4 regions of the Candidatus Photobacterium acropomis genome follow, and region 4 is predicted to be linked to each of the others. Evidence: predicted binding sites of a transcription regulator. Region 4 holds the regulator's gene; each other region holds the start of a gene.

What was found. Region 4 encodes CRP, which controls carbon source genes, mostly activating them, when cyclic AMP is high. Its sites were predicted from a motif close to TGTGANNNNNNTCACA; they were not measured.
Region 1: the regulator CRP is predicted to act here: its motif matches at 1,657-1,672, upstream of mlc (sugar metabolism global transcriptional regulator Mlc).
Region 2: the regulator CRP is predicted to act here: its motif matches at 2,035-2,050, upstream of recB (exodeoxyribonuclease V subunit beta).
Region 3: the regulator CRP is predicted to act here: its motif matches at 2,015-2,030, upstream of ectA (diaminobutyrate acetyltransferase).

The regions. Positions count from the first base shown of each region.
Region 1 is NZ_CP131609.1:1,771,352-1,775,531, forward strand. Features, by position in the region: gene asnS (asparagine--tRNA ligase) at 1-546, opposite strand, end outside; gene queE (7-carboxy-7-deazaguanine synthase QueE) at 819-1,487, opposite strand; gene Q7657_RS15155 (hypothetical protein) at 1,524-1,652, opposite strand; gene mlc (sugar metabolism global transcriptional regulator Mlc) at 1,762-2,976, shown strand; gene Q7657_RS15165 (LysR family transcriptional regulator) at 2,997-3,899, opposite strand; gene Q7657_RS15170 (LutC/YkgG family protein) at 4,116-4,180, opposite strand, start outside.
Region 2 is NZ_CP131609.1:1,059,259-1,063,438, reverse strand. Features, by position in the region: gene recB (exodeoxyribonuclease V subunit beta) at 1-1,976, opposite strand, end outside; gene recC (exodeoxyribonuclease V subunit gamma) at 2,253-4,180, opposite strand, start outside.
Region 3 is NZ_CP131608.1:302,648-306,827, forward strand. Features, by position in the region: gene Q7657_RS01380 (ectoine synthase) at 1-70, opposite strand, end outside; gene ectB (diaminobutyrate--2-oxoglutarate transaminase) at 85-1,350, opposite strand; gene ectA (diaminobutyrate acetyltransferase) at 1,362-1,916, opposite strand; gene Q7657_RS01395 (SpoIIAA family protein) at 2,292-2,657, shown strand; gene Q7657_RS01400 (beta-ketoacyl-ACP synthase) at 2,754-3,980, opposite strand; gene Q7657_RS01405 (3-ketoacyl-ACP reductase FabG2) at 3,977-4,180, opposite strand, start outside.
Region 4 is NZ_CP131609.1:695,678-699,857, forward strand. Features, by position in the region: gene astD (succinylglutamate-semialdehyde dehydrogenase) at 1-84, shown strand, start outside; gene Q7657_RS09885 (DUF1338 domain-containing protein) at 115-903, shown strand; gene Q7657_RS09890 (hypothetical protein) at 958-1,140, opposite strand; gene Q7657_RS09895 (DUF3859 domain-containing protein) at 1,438-2,259, shown strand; gene crp (cAMP-activated global transcriptional regulator CRP) at 2,319-2,951, opposite strand; gene Q7657_RS09905 (OsmC family protein) at 3,342-3,746, shown strand; gene Q7657_RS09910 (phosphoribulokinase) at 3,813-4,180, opposite strand, start outside.

The sequences.
Region 1 (4,180 bases), 1.1 Mb from region 4:
TAGCGTAGATACACGGAACATTTCACCCGCACCTTCACAGTCAGATGCTGTGATAAGTGGTGCAGACATCCAGAAGAAGCCTTGCTCGTGGTAGAAACGGTGGATCGCTTGAGATAGACAGTTACGAACACGTGCAACAGCACCGATCACGTTAGTACGTGGACGAAGGTGTGCAACTTCACGTAAGTACTCAATTGAGTGGCGTGTTTTCGCCATTGGGTAAGATTCTGCATCTTCAACCCAACCAACTACTTTAACGTTGGTTGCTGCTAGTTCAAAATCTTGACCTTGAGCAGGAGATGCTACGATTGTACCGGTAACCTCAACAGAGCAACCAGTTGTAAGCTTAAGCACTTCATCCTGGTAATTATTTAACTCATTAGGGACCACGGCCTGAATCGGGTCGAAACAAGAGCCGTCATAAATGGCAAGGAAAGAGATCCCAGCTTTGGAATCACGACGTGAGCGAACCCAACCGCGAACAGTAACTTCACTGTCTACCGCTAGTTTGCCGCTTAATACGTCTGTTACAGGCGCGTAAGTCATGTTTAAATCATTCTCCGTTTAGGCACTGACTTCGGAATTAAAGTATCTCGTGCTTAAAGATATCTAAGTGTTAGTCATATTACCTTTCTTACGACAAGCATCAAGTATTGATATCAATCAAATGATAAATTGATGAAAGAAAGCGGTAATTTCAGCAAATGATTGGTTAATTATCGGTCATTTGCTTTAAGTCGTCCTAGCTCTGTATTGGAAAATATATATCTAGGACGTCTTAGCTGAATTTTTTATAAATCACTTCAGGCAACAGCAGTTTAAGCAATAGCTAAGTATTTGTGTGTCTGAATTGATAAACGCCAATTACGAGCAATACAAGTTTCGATGCAAAGCTCAGTTGCGCGTGGTTTTTGGCTGATAGGTTGTAGTGCAATTGTGACGTCTGATTTAAGGCTCTTGCCCTCTAATAAAGCGTCAAGTTGCTCGATATCTTTACTCGTTCCGACAGGGTGTTTGATCTCGTTAGCACGCTCTAGGGCAGAAGCAAGCACAGGCAGCTTGGCTTTCATGTTGATTTTTGGCGATACCGTTACCCAAGTGTTATCACTGGTTTGGATCTCAGAAGTACCGCTGGTTTCAATCTGGCAATTAAAATCGGCTGCTTCTAGTGCTTCAGTTAGGGGACGAAGATCGTAAATGCATGGCTCACCACCTGTGATAACAACATGCTTTGCTGTGTACTTTTGATCAATCAGTAGTTGCACAACGCTATTAGCGTCAAGCTGAGTCCAAAGTGGAGAATCTTCAGTTTTTGCCATGATTTGTTCTAAAGATGCTAAGTCTTGTGGCTCTGCTGTCCATGTTTGTTTGGTATCACACCATGAACAACCGACAGGGCAGACTTGTAATCGAACAAAAATAGCAGGTACGCCAGTAAATACACCTTCACCCTGAATTGTCTCGAATACTTCGTTAATTTTGTACACGTTGAACCTCTTATTTTCACGCAAACAGCCTATTTCTTATTGTGAAACAGCTTGGCTGTAAAGAAAGGTTACTGCGTGAAATAAATCCGCTAATTGAATAAAAATGGTTGGCAAAAAAGCCGTTTTGCCATTATCGCAGAAGCGAAACTCAATGTCTTTAGTCATTGATAGTGATACCTGTCACGTACTGAAGACAAGAGGCTTCACAATTACTTCGCAAAGTAAAAAAATTAACTTCCGAAGGTTTTATAGCTGATTTTTCAGGAGTATCGACATGTACGTCGCTCAGCCAGGCCATATCGATCATATTAAAAGAAATAATGCTGGGAGCGTATACAAACTGATTGATTTGTACGGCCCGATTTCTCGCATTGAATTATCAAAACGTAGTCAGCTTGCCCCTGCGAGTATTACTAAGATCACTCGTGAACTGATTGATGCGCATTTAATTAAAGAAACTCAATTCCAAGAATCAAGTAGCCGTGGACGCCCAGCCATTGGGCTTGTGCCAGCTAATGAAGGTTGGCAATTTTTATCGATTCGCTTAGGGCGTGGTTACTTGACGATTGCTTTACATGCTCTCGGTGGTGAAATCCTTGTTGAAGAGCGTCAAGACATTGAGCAATTGCATCAGGTAGATGTGGTTGAAAAGCTATTACAGGAAATTAATGTCTTTTTTGCTAATCATGTAAGCGAGCTCGATCGTATTACGGCTATCGCAGTATCACTACCTGGATTAGTGAATTCAAGTGATGGTGTAGTACTGCAAATGCCGCATTATAACGTTTCCAATCTTCCGCTTGGCGAGATCATTCACCAAGAAACAGGGCTGCCTGTTTTTATTGGTAACGATACTCGCTCATGGGCATTAGCTGAGAAGCTTTTTGGTAACTCTCGTGGCATTGCGAACTCGATTTTAGTCTCGATACATCACGGTGTTGGGGCTGGGATTGTGCTCGATGATAATGTCCTTCAAGGTAAAACAGGTAACGTTGGTGAGCTTGGGCATATTCAAATTAAGCCTTATGGTAAGCGTTGTTTCTGTGGTAATCACGGTTGTTTAGAAACAGTCGCAAGTTTGCAAGCGATCTTAGAGCAAGTGAAAACACAGCTCGATGCCGGACACGAATCTATGCTGAGTAATATGCCGCTTACCATTGAAGCTGTGTGTGATGCAGCCGTAGAAGGTGATAGTTTAGCAAGACAGATTATCATTGAGCTTGGGCACAATTTAGGTCAAGCCATTGCGATCATGGTGAATTTGTTTAATCCCCAACGCATTTTGATTGGTGGCGAATTTAACCGCGCGAAATCGGTGTTATATCCAGCGATCATGGAGCGAATTCGCTCACAAACCTTGCCTGTGTATTTCCGTGATTTAGAAATTGAACAAAGCTGTTTTTATACCCAAGCAACCATGCCCGGCGCCGCTTTAGTGAAACAAGCAATGTATGACGGGCATCTACTGATGAAGCTGGTTGATGGCTAATATAATGATTTATATGGAAATTAAAATTTCTCTTTAATTTCCATATAGCTTTCACGAATGTGTTCTATCAGGGCTTGAATGCGTTTAGCTGGCTTTCTGGTATAAGGGTATACCGCATAAATGCCGACCACTTTACCTGCATGGGTTGGCAGTAATTCCACCAAATCACCACGTTGTATTTCATCATAAATTAAGCAATTAGGTAGATAGGCGATGCCGTTACCTGCAAGCACGACTTTCTTTAATGCAGCCGCATTGTCAGATGAGAAATTACCACTCACTTTCTGGGTATAAACTTTGTTTTGCTTAAGAAATTGCCAGTCGAAAGGGCCTGTGCTTTGTGGGTTGTAGCCTAGGCAATTATGACTTAATAAATCTTTAGGTTTTTCTGGCTTGCCGTAATGCTCAATGTAAGCAGGAGAGGCACAGATCACCCAACGAGAATTAAATATATGGCGGGCAATCAGGCTGGAATCTTCTAGATAACCAGTACGGATCACCAGATCATAATTGTCAGCCACAAGATCGACAAAGTGATTATCAAGTGACATGTCTACCGATAGTCCCGGATGTTTTTGGCAAAATTCAGCCACGGCTTTAGCGAGAACTAATTCACCTGAAATGGTGGGAACTGACATGCGAACTTTGCCAGATAAGGCTTCGCTATAACCGGTTACTGAATCAAAAGCGGCTTGAGCAACGTGGTTGATGCTTTTTGCACGATGATAGAGGACTTCACCGGGTTCAGTGAGGGTTAATTTACGGGTGGTGCGGTAGATTAACTGTAAACCTAATTCTGTCTCAAGTTTACTAATGCGTTTACTAACAACCGATTTAGTCACGTTATTGAGTTCAGCCACTTTGCTGAATGATCCATGTTCAATGACTTGAGTGAATAAAACGAGATCGTCGATAGCTGGCATTCTTTATCCCATACAAAGCCTAAGAGGCAAGGATTATATACCTAACTCATATTATGGCGCTATATTCAACAAGCGTGATTTGGCAGAGAGTCAAAGAGGGGATGTGGAACTTGAATAAAAAAACGCAGCCCCGATAGCTGCGTTGTTCTTATTCCCGTAGTGTGCTTAACCGCTAACTTCCTGCTAGCTGTTTATCACTATTGGTGATAGGTAGGCTTACATATCATCAATAATGATGTAGGTGGCAAAGACGGGCCCATGCACACCAACAACCTTGATCA
Region 2 (4,180 bases), 360 kb from region 4:
CATTGCTGACGATATTGTTTAAAGCTATTTACCGCAATTTCCCATTCGTTCTCATCGTTATTAAGGGTATCAAGCTCAATCGCCGTTAACGCAAATAAACCAGACGCTAGTGCCGCTCGCAGCGCGCGATCATCTTCAGGAGTTAATACTGCTTGCAGTAAACGTTGAACATCTGCCGCTTCTGCGGTTGAAAATACGCTGTCACGATTCGATAAATACACACTGGCAATGCCTTGGCGTGCTAACGCTTCCCGCACTAACTTGCCTTCACGACCAGTTCGCACCAGTACCGCAATATCACCCGCTTTCACAGCTTTAGCCTCACCACCTTCTTTATCTAAAAAGTAGCCTTGCCCTTGTTGTGAGCGCTCAAGAATATGCTGAATTTGCGCTGCGGTGGCCTGCGCCATAGTAGATTCATATTCACCTTTGGTAACAGGTTTACCCTCATCGCTATCTTGCAACCAGAAAGTTAACGCGTGCTGTTTTTCGCCATTGAGCCACCAGCTTCGCTCTGGTGCTTTCGGGCTATGACCAACAGGTTCAAAAGTAATGTCTTGATCGTAAATAAACGGACTATTTGGATGGGCAAAAACACTATTCACAGAGGCAATCATATCGGCAGTCGAACGCCAGTTTGTGCCTAGCGTGTAATGATCTTGTACCTGTCGACGAGCTTGAATATAGGTAAAAATATCAGCGCCGCGGAAAGCATAAATCGCCTGCTTCGGATCACCGATCATAAATAAACCACACTCAGGATGATCTTTATAAACAGCGCTAAAAATACCGTACTGTAATGGGTCGGTATCTTGGAATTCATCTATCATCGCAACCGGATATTGACTGCGGATCTTACTTGCCAGCAGATCATCTTGATCATTCTCGATCGCTGTACCTAACTGAGTAAGAAGATCGTCAAACGATAACCAGCCTTTATGTGCTTTGGCTTGAGCGAGTAGCGTGCGACAACGTTCAATCGCATGAGCTAATAATGGATCCCGTAACGTCGCAGGGTTATCAATCAAGTCATCGATAGCCACAAACACACTATGTTGCGGTGCTTCACCTTTCGGGGTTTTCTCGCTTAATACTCGCTGTGAAAACTTATCTAATTTATCGGGTAGCTCATAGCTATCAGTGGCTGCATTTGCCCACTCATTTACCTGTGCTAGCCAAGCGGGTAAGCTCTTTTTGGTATAGCTGCGCTTATTTACGTCAGAATTCGCAATTAACGCTTCTAAATCGGCAAAGTGCTCTTTCCACAACGTCTTAAAGCCATTAATGCGCTCGAGGTTTTGTTGGTGTAATTGTTCTAAATCCGCCGTCATGGCTGAGACAGATAATTTGACTGGTGCACCAGTTAAGCTATTACCGATATCTTTTAATAAGGCTGCTGGCGATGACCATAAATCACGAATTTGTGATGCCAGCGAGCGAGGTAATTGATAGAAATGGCTTCGCCAATAATCGGCTACCACCAAGCTTTTAAGCTGGCTTTCATCAGTAACAAATTCATTGTTGAAACGACAGCCTGATTCAAACGCATTTTGAGTCAACATTCGCTGACAGAAACCATGAATGGTATAAATCGCCGCTTCATCCATTTGGCGCTCTGCCTGCAATAAAATATTCGCTGCCGCTTTATGATCTGGATATTCCGTTAACAATGGCTCAATCACAGGATCATTACTAACACCTCGGCTAAAAGCGAGTCGTGCATCATGGATACGAGCACGAATACGATCACGTAGTTCAGCGGTTGCTGCTTCAGTAAAGGTCACCACGAGGATCTGATCAACGGTAAGCTCTGTAGCGTGGCGTGTTTGTGCGCAGCCATGACCTAACAATAAACGAAGGTATAAACTGGCAATGGTGAAGGTTTTCCCCGTACCCGCTGAGGCTTCTATTAAACGGGTGCCATGCAGTGGGAACGCCATTGGCTGCAAAATGTTGGTCTGCGTTTGTGCCGTCATGATTTTACTTGTCCCATATCATCAAATTTGAACGCTAAAATGATCATTGTTATTTCAAGGTGATCTTGCTCACATCACTAATGTGATCAAACACTTATAAGCGAAGATTAAACGATCAAATCCTGTTTTATTCTAATATTGTGAGAACTTACTCACGGTTTGTCTTACAGCGGTTAGTTAGTATCAGCGCCAGAAACTTGGTCACCTCTGGACCGGTGGCCGTACAGCGAACACCCTACAATTAATAATGATTTGCTGGCGGCCACACTACTCTCTTTATTCCTGCTCTACTTCTTCACTGTTTAGCACTGCCGCTTGTAACACTTTCAATGCCAATACATAACTGGTTTTCGCAAGCTCATCATTCCAATGTGTCCACACCCGATTGATGTACTCATCAGCCCCTTCACCAGCAAAAAGATAACCATCGTTAAAACAACCCGCCATCTTGTCGTAAGCTTTTTCAACCGTCAGTTCGTCATCTTTCCAATTACCTTGTTTATCAACACAAGCTTGAATGCCGGCATGTGCCGTTTTCGGGAAATACGCCAATGGCTGGTTTAAACCTTGATAGTAAAGCTCGATTAATTCTTGTAGGTAACGTTTAGCCGTTGCGGCATCAATAGGATGCAGAATAAGGTATTTATCGGTGCCAATAAGATGTGTTTTTTGCATCGCTTGAGGTTGGCTAATGGCTAAACACAGGTGATCACACCAAGCCGCCAGTAAATCCACCGAGCGTACTTTACCGCTTCTAAAACGCATTAGACCTGATTGATAACGCTGCTTTAACCAGCCTTGTAGCAAAACAGGATGACCATTAACATCAAAGCGAATGCCCACCTCTTGATCTGCTAATGGCGCATGCACCAAAGGCTCAATTTTATCGACCAACTCCCCAACAGAAGTGCGGCTAGCATCTAAGTCAATTTCACCAAATGCCGCTACCGGTAATCGACCTGCCGCTTTTTGCTCTTGTGCAAAATGACTAAAGATCTGATCAGGATCTTGGTTCGTCATCTTGGCATCGAGTAACAAACCTAACAGATCATTTTTGATGTGATAGCTTTCTAGCTGATTAAGCACAAATGGCTCATCATCTTCAAGCAAGCCCATTGGTGGCTCGAAGTAAACTTTCAAACGGCGGTTAAAGAAATAACGTACCGGTAAACGCCAAAAACGTTGTAGCTCGGCAAGCTCTAACACTTGTTGCTGATCGTCTGCAATTGGCTCTGGTGGTAATTCACCAAGTTGGAATGGCTGACTCGCTTGTCCTTCACGAGCTGCTGCAGGTAACCATTCAATGGCATAACTGCCTTTCTCGCCAGTAAATGCACTTGGGCTAAATGGTACTAATGGATGGTGCTCAATCAGTTTTTGTTTAATATTTTCTGCTGATTCATCAACCGCTAATGGCTCATCACCTTCAAGGCAGTAACCTTGCTGGCAGTATTCCACCAGCTCACTAACCAAGACTGAAGCTATCTTCTCAGCGTTATCTTGAATCGAGCGTCCAACATAGCTGATATACAAGGTTTGCTGCGCAGAAAGCAATGCTTCTAAGAATAGATAACGGTCATCATCACGACGGGAACGATCGCCAGCTTTAGTGCGACCATTCATTAAATCAAATCCTTCAGGCGCAATGTTACGAGGGTAAGCACCGTCATTCATGCCAAGCAAACACACCACATCAAAAGGGATCGATCGCATTGGCATCAAGGTACAGAAGTTTACTTGCCCAGCAAGGAAACGTTGGCTAACTCGCTCGCCCGATAGTTTATCGCGCAAGTATTGAGTTAACACCGCTGGCGTAATCTCGGTTTGATACCCTGCATCTGAAAGCTGCTCTTGTAAGCGGTGTACGTTATCGCGGATCGATTTCAGAACTAATTCGCCTTCAAGCTCAACAGCAAAGAAATCATCCAATAGTTGATTCAATATGTCTGACCAACCAGCGACTGTGTGCGGCTCCGCTAACACTTCACGGTAACTAATTAAGCAATCAATAAAACCTGCCAACTGACCAGCTAATTCTGCATCAATACCCTGCACTTGATCGTAAGCAGAAATGCCTTCAAACAAGCCCGTATCATGCGGCATGGCATAACCCAGTAACATTCGCTGAATACCAAACAGCCAGGTGTTTTGCATCTGCTCAGGAAGATCAAATTGACTCGATGTATGTTGATCTAAGCCCCAAC
Region 3 (4,180 bases), on a different contig from region 4:
CGCTTTCCCATGTTTCAGAGGCAACACGACGCTCACTATCACGACATTCATCTAATGTTCTAACAATCATGATTTGTCCTTAAATTATGATGCTTGTTTAAAGTCTTCTGCGACGATTTGCTCTACCGCATTTTCAAAAATAGCTAAACCTTGTTTTAGCTCATCATGTGAGATAGTAAGTGGACTAAAGAATTTCACGACTTCATCATTAGGGCCTGCAGTTTCAATCACCAAGCCATTTTCAAAACACGTTTTTGCTATTTGTCCGGCAAGCTCGCCATCGTTACATTCAATCCCGATCATCATGCCGCGACCTTTTTTCTGTACAAACAGATCGGCATGATCATGAAGACATTTATCTAATACCTTACTAATGATCTCAGAGCTGGCGGCAACATGTTTTTCAAGTGAATCATCCGCCCAGTAGGTTTCAAGGGCTTTGGTTGCCGTTACAAATGCATGGTTATTACCACGGAAAGTACCGTTATGCTCACCCGGTTGCCAGATATCAAGCTCAGGTTTGAACAGTACAATCGCCATTGGTAAACCATAGCCACCAATTGATTTTGATAGGGTCACAATATCAGGCTTGATCCCTGATGGTTCAAAGCTAAAGAAAGTACCTGTTCGTCCACAGCCTGCTTGAATATCATCCACAATCAGTAAAATATCGTGTTGTTTACAAATAGCTTCTAAACGTTGCAGCCATTGGTTAGAAGCGACATTCAAACCGCCTTCACCTTGTACTGTTTCAATCAATACTGCGGCTGGTTTATCCATGCCAGCTGAATTATCGGTAAGCATGGTTTCAAATAATTTAAGACCGTCAATATCTGCATAACCTTCAAAAGGAATACGCGTAATATTGTTAAGGCTCATTCCTGAACCTTGACGGTGATGTTGATTGCCTGTTGCGGCTAATGCACCTGCAGTACAACCATGAAACCCATTGGTGAAAGCAACAATAGAGCTGCGCTTTTTTACTTTACGTGCCAGTTTCAGTGCTGCTTCTACCGCATTTGTGCCCGTAGGACCGGTAAATTGCGTTACATAGTTAAGCTGGCGAGGGGCGAGAATATTGCGCTCTAATACTTCAAGGAAATTGGCTTTAGCTGTGGAGTGCATATCTAAACCGTGGGTGATCCCATCTTGTTCGATATAGTCGAGTAGAGCCTGTTTGAACACAGGATTATTATGACCGTAATTTAGAGAACCAGCACCAGCGAGAAAATCGAGGTAACGATCGCCTTGTTCGGTCTCAAGCCAGCTGCCTTTTGCTTTGGTAAATACGACGGGGAAACTGTTTGAGTAAGAACGAACTTTTGATTCCTGTTTCTTAAAAATATCCATAATATGCCCGTTTATTTTCCTTTCTGTTGAGTATGAGTTAAAGGGATGCGATACAAGAATTCCGTATCGTGCTTACCTTTAAAATGAATGTCTTCGTCTAAAAAAGTACTCACTTCGCCTTGCTCGCCATGGCGTGCGTCTAGCTTTCTAAATAATGCCCACGATGCGCGGTTATCTTCTGTGATCGTGGTTTCAATGGCCGTGATAGGGTGCAATGCATCACGCGTTATTAGCTCTTGTAACATGTTAAAGGCAAGCCCATGACCTCGATATTGGTGGGCTACTGCCACCTGCCATACAAATAAAGTGCTGGACTCATCAGGCTTTTTATAACCTGATATAAACCCTGCAATCTGGCCATTACAACGTGCAATAACGCAGGTTTTATGAAAATGGGTAGATTGGAGAAAGTTACAATAAGAGGAGTTGGTATCGAGAGGGGGACAATCAGCGATCAGATTAAAAATCTCATCACCATCCTTTGCTGTTGGTTGTAAAAATGTCCACGTTTGCTTTATGTCTTCACCTATTTCGGAAGCATTTACCGAAGGTGTTGATATGTCCATATTAAGAGTCTATTCCTTTGAGCTCTAAATAATTTAATAGGTATTATTACGCATTGTGATGATGCGTAATCATAATTATACATGATTTACGTTGTTTTTGTGGGTTTTATCTCATTTTTACATGTATGAAAATGAATCTTAACTGATTAGAGGTCTAAATTTTATTTTGCAATGTTCTGTTTGTTTAGAAATGTAAATAGATATGTGCATATTGGTGCTTATTTTGTTGGAGTTCTTTTTTAATAAAGAGGAGAGCAAATCACAATGCTTTGATGCAATATCATTTCCCCAAAATATCGTCTCTACCTCACTGCACTTTTCTGACAAAAAGCGCATAGTAAAACACTCATTTCTTGAAGGATTAAGGACACAATAATGTTAACTATGCTCAATGTTGATATTGATAATGCAGTGGCGTTTTCAATTGATGGCAAGATCAATGAAGATGACATGAAGCGTATTTTGTATGATGCACAAGCTAAAACTGAAGTACATGGCAAGATTGTGATTTTCGAGCAGATCGATAATTTTGAAGGGATAGAGTTTTCAGCGCTACTTGAAGAAGTACGTTATGTGTTTCATGCGGGTATTTCGCACATTACCAAAGTTGCAGTGGTTGCTGATAAGCAGTGGATTGAAAAAATTGTCAAAGTGGAAGACAAGCTATTTCGTAACATCGATATTCAATTCTTCCAGCCAGAGGAAAAAGATCAGGCGATCGAATTTTTAAAACAGCAATAATGTGAATGACAATAACCATGCACGATAACTGATCTTAGTATGTGCATGGTTATTGGTTTGCGTTTTTAAGCGTATATTTAGCGCTATATGTAGGTGTTAAACGCGCTTAAAAATAATTGACGTGTTGATCCCACCAAACGCAAAGTTGTTGCTCATAATGTACTGGCAATTAAGGTTGCGTCCTTCACCGCGAATGTAGTCTAAATCGCCACATTCAGGATCAACGTTGTCTAGGTTAAGGGTTGGGTTAAACCAACCATTATGCATCATTTCTAGACTTAACCATGCTTCAATCGCGCCACAGGCACCAAGAGTGTGACCTAAATAGCTTTTCAGAGAGCTAATTGGCGTGTCATTACCAAAGATACTCGCTGTCGCTTGGCTCTCGGCAATATCACCTTTCTCAGTGGCTGTGCCGTGAGCTGAGATATAGTCGATAGCACTTGGTGATAAGTTCGCTTGCTGTAGTGCCATTTCCATACATAACTGCATGGTTTCTTTTTGTGGTTGTGTTACGTGGGCGGCATCACAGTTGCTAGCAAAGCCAACCACTTCAGCATAGATCTTCGCGCCACGAGCAATGGCATGGTCGTATTCTTCTAATACTAATGTGCCAGCACCTTCACCAATCACTAAGCCATCACGCTCGGTATCGTAGGGGCGAGGTGTTGCTTTCGGTGTGTCGTTTTTAAGGCTGGTAGCAAAAAGGGTATCAAAAACGGCAGACTCTGTTGGGCAAAGCTCTTCAGCACCACCAGCTACCATTACAGTTTGATAGCCGTGTTTAATGGCTTCATACGCATAACCAATTGCTTGGCTACCTGAAGTACATGCACTGCTAGTTGGGATCACACGACCACGCAGACCAAAGAATAAGCCCACGTTAACAGCAGTGGTGTGAGGCATCATTTGTACATAAGTGGTGGCAGTAATTGCGCGGGTGCTTTTCTCGTTAAGCATCACACCAAAAGCACTGATCGCAGGGGTACTGCCGGTTGATGAGCCGTAAGCAATACCGGTTTGACCGTTAGTCAGTACATCGTTGTCTAATAAGCCTGCTTGAATCAGTGCATTTTCCGTTGCCAGTGTTGATAGCTTAGATACACGACCCATGGCACGGGTTTTCTTACGTGTATAGTGTTTTGGCAGGGTGAAGTTTTCAATTGGCGCAGCCAGTTTGGTATTTAATCCATCATACAATTCATAGTCTTGCATGTAGATGGTTGCATTTTCGCATGCACGCAGTTTTGGCTCAATCTGCTGCCAATCGTTACCAAATGCAGTAACCCCAGACATGCCTGTAACAACTACACGACGGTTCATACTAAACCTCCGTTCACTGAAATAACCTGACGAGTAACATAAGCGGCAATGTCAGACATTAAGTAGCTAACCAGTCCAGCCACTTCTTTTGGTTCACCCATACGACGTAGTGGTACTTGCGGTAAAGCATGCTCTTTTACGTGCTCGTCTACCATACCTGTGTCAATCAGTCCCGGTGCGACACAGTTTACGGTGATCTT
Region 4 (4,180 bases):
TATTGTGCCTATCCAATGGCATCAATGGAAGGTGAATCAACAGTGTTACCTGAGCAATTATCACCGGGTATTCGTTTGAGATAGCTTCATCATTAACTGTAAGGATTGTCTAGCATGGAACAATTATTTACTGAGTTATGGAAAGATTATACCCAGCGTTTATGTCCTTCTGCGTCGAGTGTTAGGCAGTTACTCACAGAAGATGAGCCACTAATCAATGATCATATTGCGTTACGCACCTTTGGTTTACCTAAGTGTGGCCTGGCAAGGTTAGCTGCACCTTTTATTGCGGTAGGCTATAAGCCAAAAGGACGCTACCATTTTAAAGAGAAAAAGCTCTACGCTGAGCATTTTGAGCATCCTGATCCGAATGCGCCTAAGGTTTTCATTAGTGAGTTGCAATTGGGCTTGTGCTCAACAGAATTGCAAACCGAAGTTCGCAAACTGGTTGATCAAGTTGATGATGGCTACTTTGCTGATCCAGCTTTTTTGTATCAAGGTAAACCATGGCAACTGAGTAGTGAGGTGTATCATTTTCTTAATGCAGAAAGTGAATATGCAGGTTGGGTGGCAGCTCACGGTTATGGAGCGAATCACTTCACCATTGATATTAACCAGCTAGAACAATTTGTCGAAATTGCCGAAGTGAATCATTTTCTCGAATGCAGTGGTTTCGCCATTAACCAAGCTGGAGGGGCGGTAAAAGGCAATCCTAAAGTGATGTTAGAGCAATCAGCGACCATGGCAGATAAAGTGTCTGTTACCTTTAGTGATGGTGATATGCAGGTACCTGGTGGCTTCTATGAGTTTGCTAAACGCTACTTACAACCGGATGGGGAGATCTATACCGGTTTTGTTGAGGCTTCAGCAGATAAGATCTTTGAAAGTACCTATAACTCCTAACCACAACGACGTATTAATAAAAAAGCAGCCATTTGGCTGCTTTTTTTGAATCTGTTAATTATCGAGGGGGGATCCCCAAATACCACTGTCTTCAACAGGGCAGCGACGTAAACCTGTTTGCTGCTCTAAGTAACAGCGACGGTCACTAAAGCCTGTCATCTCAATCGTTGTAGGTTGAGGAGCGATAGCGCCAGGTACTGTGGTATAGCTATTCGGGGCAAAACGTTCGATATCCATATTCCATTACCGCGAGAAAAAGAAAGTCCATTAATACGCAGAATGTAGCACTTAATTTAGACAATACAAATTAATTGTTCTCATAAAAGACACAAAGTTTGAATGGGATTGATGAAATATTTATGGCTGCCCTTGCTATTCCTTTTGGGTATTTTATTTTGCGTCTAATTGCCAATTTGTGATCTTATCGGCACGTTAAAAATGTCACATTGCTTTATTATCTAATGTTTTATTTTAGTTAGAAAGTTATCAATAAGTATTTCTTTCTTCAGTGCTTTTTTGTTAGGTGGAAGTAATATGACTCTTAGAAAGAACACAATAATAGGGCTGTTATTATCATTATTGACTGGATGTAGCTCTTTATCTTCAGTGGATAACAATATACCCAAGGTGACGATTTCAGAAGCTGGTGTGATCAGCCAAATTGGGGCTGTTTATACAGTAAAGGCGAGCAATAAATTAGTGATCCCGAAACTTGGGCAATATATCGGGTTTCGTTATGCAGTAGAGATCCCTGATGGTGCCAGTGATGAGCTGAAAGGAAAAACGGCATTTCCTATTACAGCGCGTATGACGCATCCTAAATTGGTCAACCCTGCAACGGAGCAAGCAACGACGGTATCAACATGGTCCGATACCATGTATAAACACGATAAAAACTTGGCGCTTTGGCAGTTTTCAGAACCTTATGAGTTAGTCAGTGGTTCTTGGGTATTTGAATTGCTTTATAAAGATCGCGTTGTTGCTAAGCGTGAGTTTACACTAGCTAATAATGAGCAGTTAAATCAATCTTTTAAAAACACTTTTGAAACTGCATTTATGCTCAATAGTACTCGTTCATGGTTAACTCAAAATGGTGATGCACTGGTTTGTGATAAAGCGAAGTCGAAGCGTTGCTTGCAGTTTAGCTCTACCGAGGAATGTAACCAAACCTTGAGTCGTTACAACAGCATGTGTCAGCAGATAGCACTTAAACAAATGGGGCGTGGTGATGAAATTACCTCTGCGAAAGAAGAGATGAAAAAGTATGTTAGCTACTTTTTTTACTGCATGCATAGTGCCAGAATTAACGAAGCAAAGCTTGATAAAAAACAGGTTCATGCTTGTTTGAAAAGTTAAAAAGACATTAAAAAAGCCGCAACAGTGTGCGGCTTTTTTCATACGATGACAGCGTTAAATTAACGTGTACCGTAAACAACGATAGTCTTACCGTGAGCAGAGATAAGGTTCTGCTCTTCAAGCATCTTCAGAATACGACCTACTGTCTCACGAGAACAGCCAACGATTTGACCGATTTCTTGACGAGTGATCTTGATCTGCATGCCGTCTGGGTGCGTCATTGCATCTGGCTGTTTAGCTAGGTTTAGCAATGTTTGTGCGATACGACCAGTAACGTCTAGGAATGCTAAATCACCTACTTTTTGGCTCGTCACTTGTAGACGACTAGCCATTTGAGCAGATAGACGCATTAGAATGTCAGGGTTAACTTGGATTAACTGACGGAATTTTTTAAACGAAATTTCTGCTACTTCACAAGGAGTCTTAGCGCGAACCCAAGCAGTACGCTCTTGATCTTCTTCGAATAAGCCAAGCTCACCAATAAAGTCACCTTGGTTTAGGTAAGAAAGGATCATTTCCTTACCTTCTTCATCCTTGATTAGTACAGCAACAGAACCCTTCACAATGTAGTACAAAGTTTCCGCTTTCTCACCTGCGTGGATCAGCGTACTTTTTGATGGGTACTTGTGAATATGACAATGGGAAAGAAACCACTCTAAAGTTGGATCTGTTTGCGGTTTACCTGGAACCATATTACTAACTTCCTCTGCATTTGTTGCCCAACAGCATTCATTTTCTCTTCGAGCACCATGCTGGAAAAAAAACTGTCTGCTGACAGGGTATCCATTCAGCCGCTGGGCTGCAAGCTAACTTGAATAAGTTAGAGTGTATCCTTTTTCTACGCCTTTTTCTTGATATTGATCTAGTAGAATCGCTCATTTGATATGGATAACTGTGCACAGGATCACAACGTGGTGAGATAGTTGCTATTAGTGGTATTTGACCACGAATAACAGGTCAGCTTTTGCAAGTAAAAATGAGTCTGTAGCACGAAGAGGACGGGATACCAAAATCGATTTACATTATTAGATTTATCAATAAGACTAGTCGTTATCTTTGGGCATCTAAATAAGGATTAAGCGATGCAATCCCGAGTCAAATGGGTAGAAGATATGACTTTCTTAGGTCAATCAAACTCAGGTCATAGTGTGGTAATGGATGGCAACGGTGGCGATAAAGCCCCAAGTCCAATGGAGCTCGTATTGATGGCTGCTGGTGGCTGTAGTTCAGTCGATGTTGTCAGTGGATTGAAAGCACAAGCGCAAAATATTGTCGGTTGTGAAGTGCAAATTTCAGCCCAGCGCCGAGATCAAGCTCCACGCTTATTTACACAAGCAAATCTGCATTTTGTGGTGTCTGGTTTTGATTTAGATGAATCTGCGGTGGCGAATGTTGTTGCCGATTCATTAGAGAAATATTGTTCGGTATGTTTGATGCTGGGTAAAGGGGTAGAGCTTACGCATTCTTATGAAGTGATCAGCGCTTAAGCCGTTAATATTTGTTTGATTAGAGAAAGGTTGGCATTACGCCAACCTTTTTTATTGGTTTTAATGTTAGCTAATTTTACCTGTATTGATGAGCTGCTCGATCAGCGGTCTCATGATCAGTTCCATCGCAAAACTCATCTTCCCACCAGGGACAACAAGGGTGTTATGACGCGACATAAATGAGCCTTGGATCATTGCAAGTAGGTAAGGGAAGTCGACATTTTTTAAGCCACGAAAACGGATCACCACAAAGCTTTCATCAAGGCTTGGAATACCTTTCGCACTGACAGGGTTTGAGGTATCAACCGTAGGAACACGTTGGAAGTTAATATGAGTGCGTGAGAACTGAGGTGTTAAGTAATTTAAGTAGTCGTCCATCGAGCGAACGATAGACTCCATTACCGCTTCACGTGAATGGCCACGATCGCGGGTAT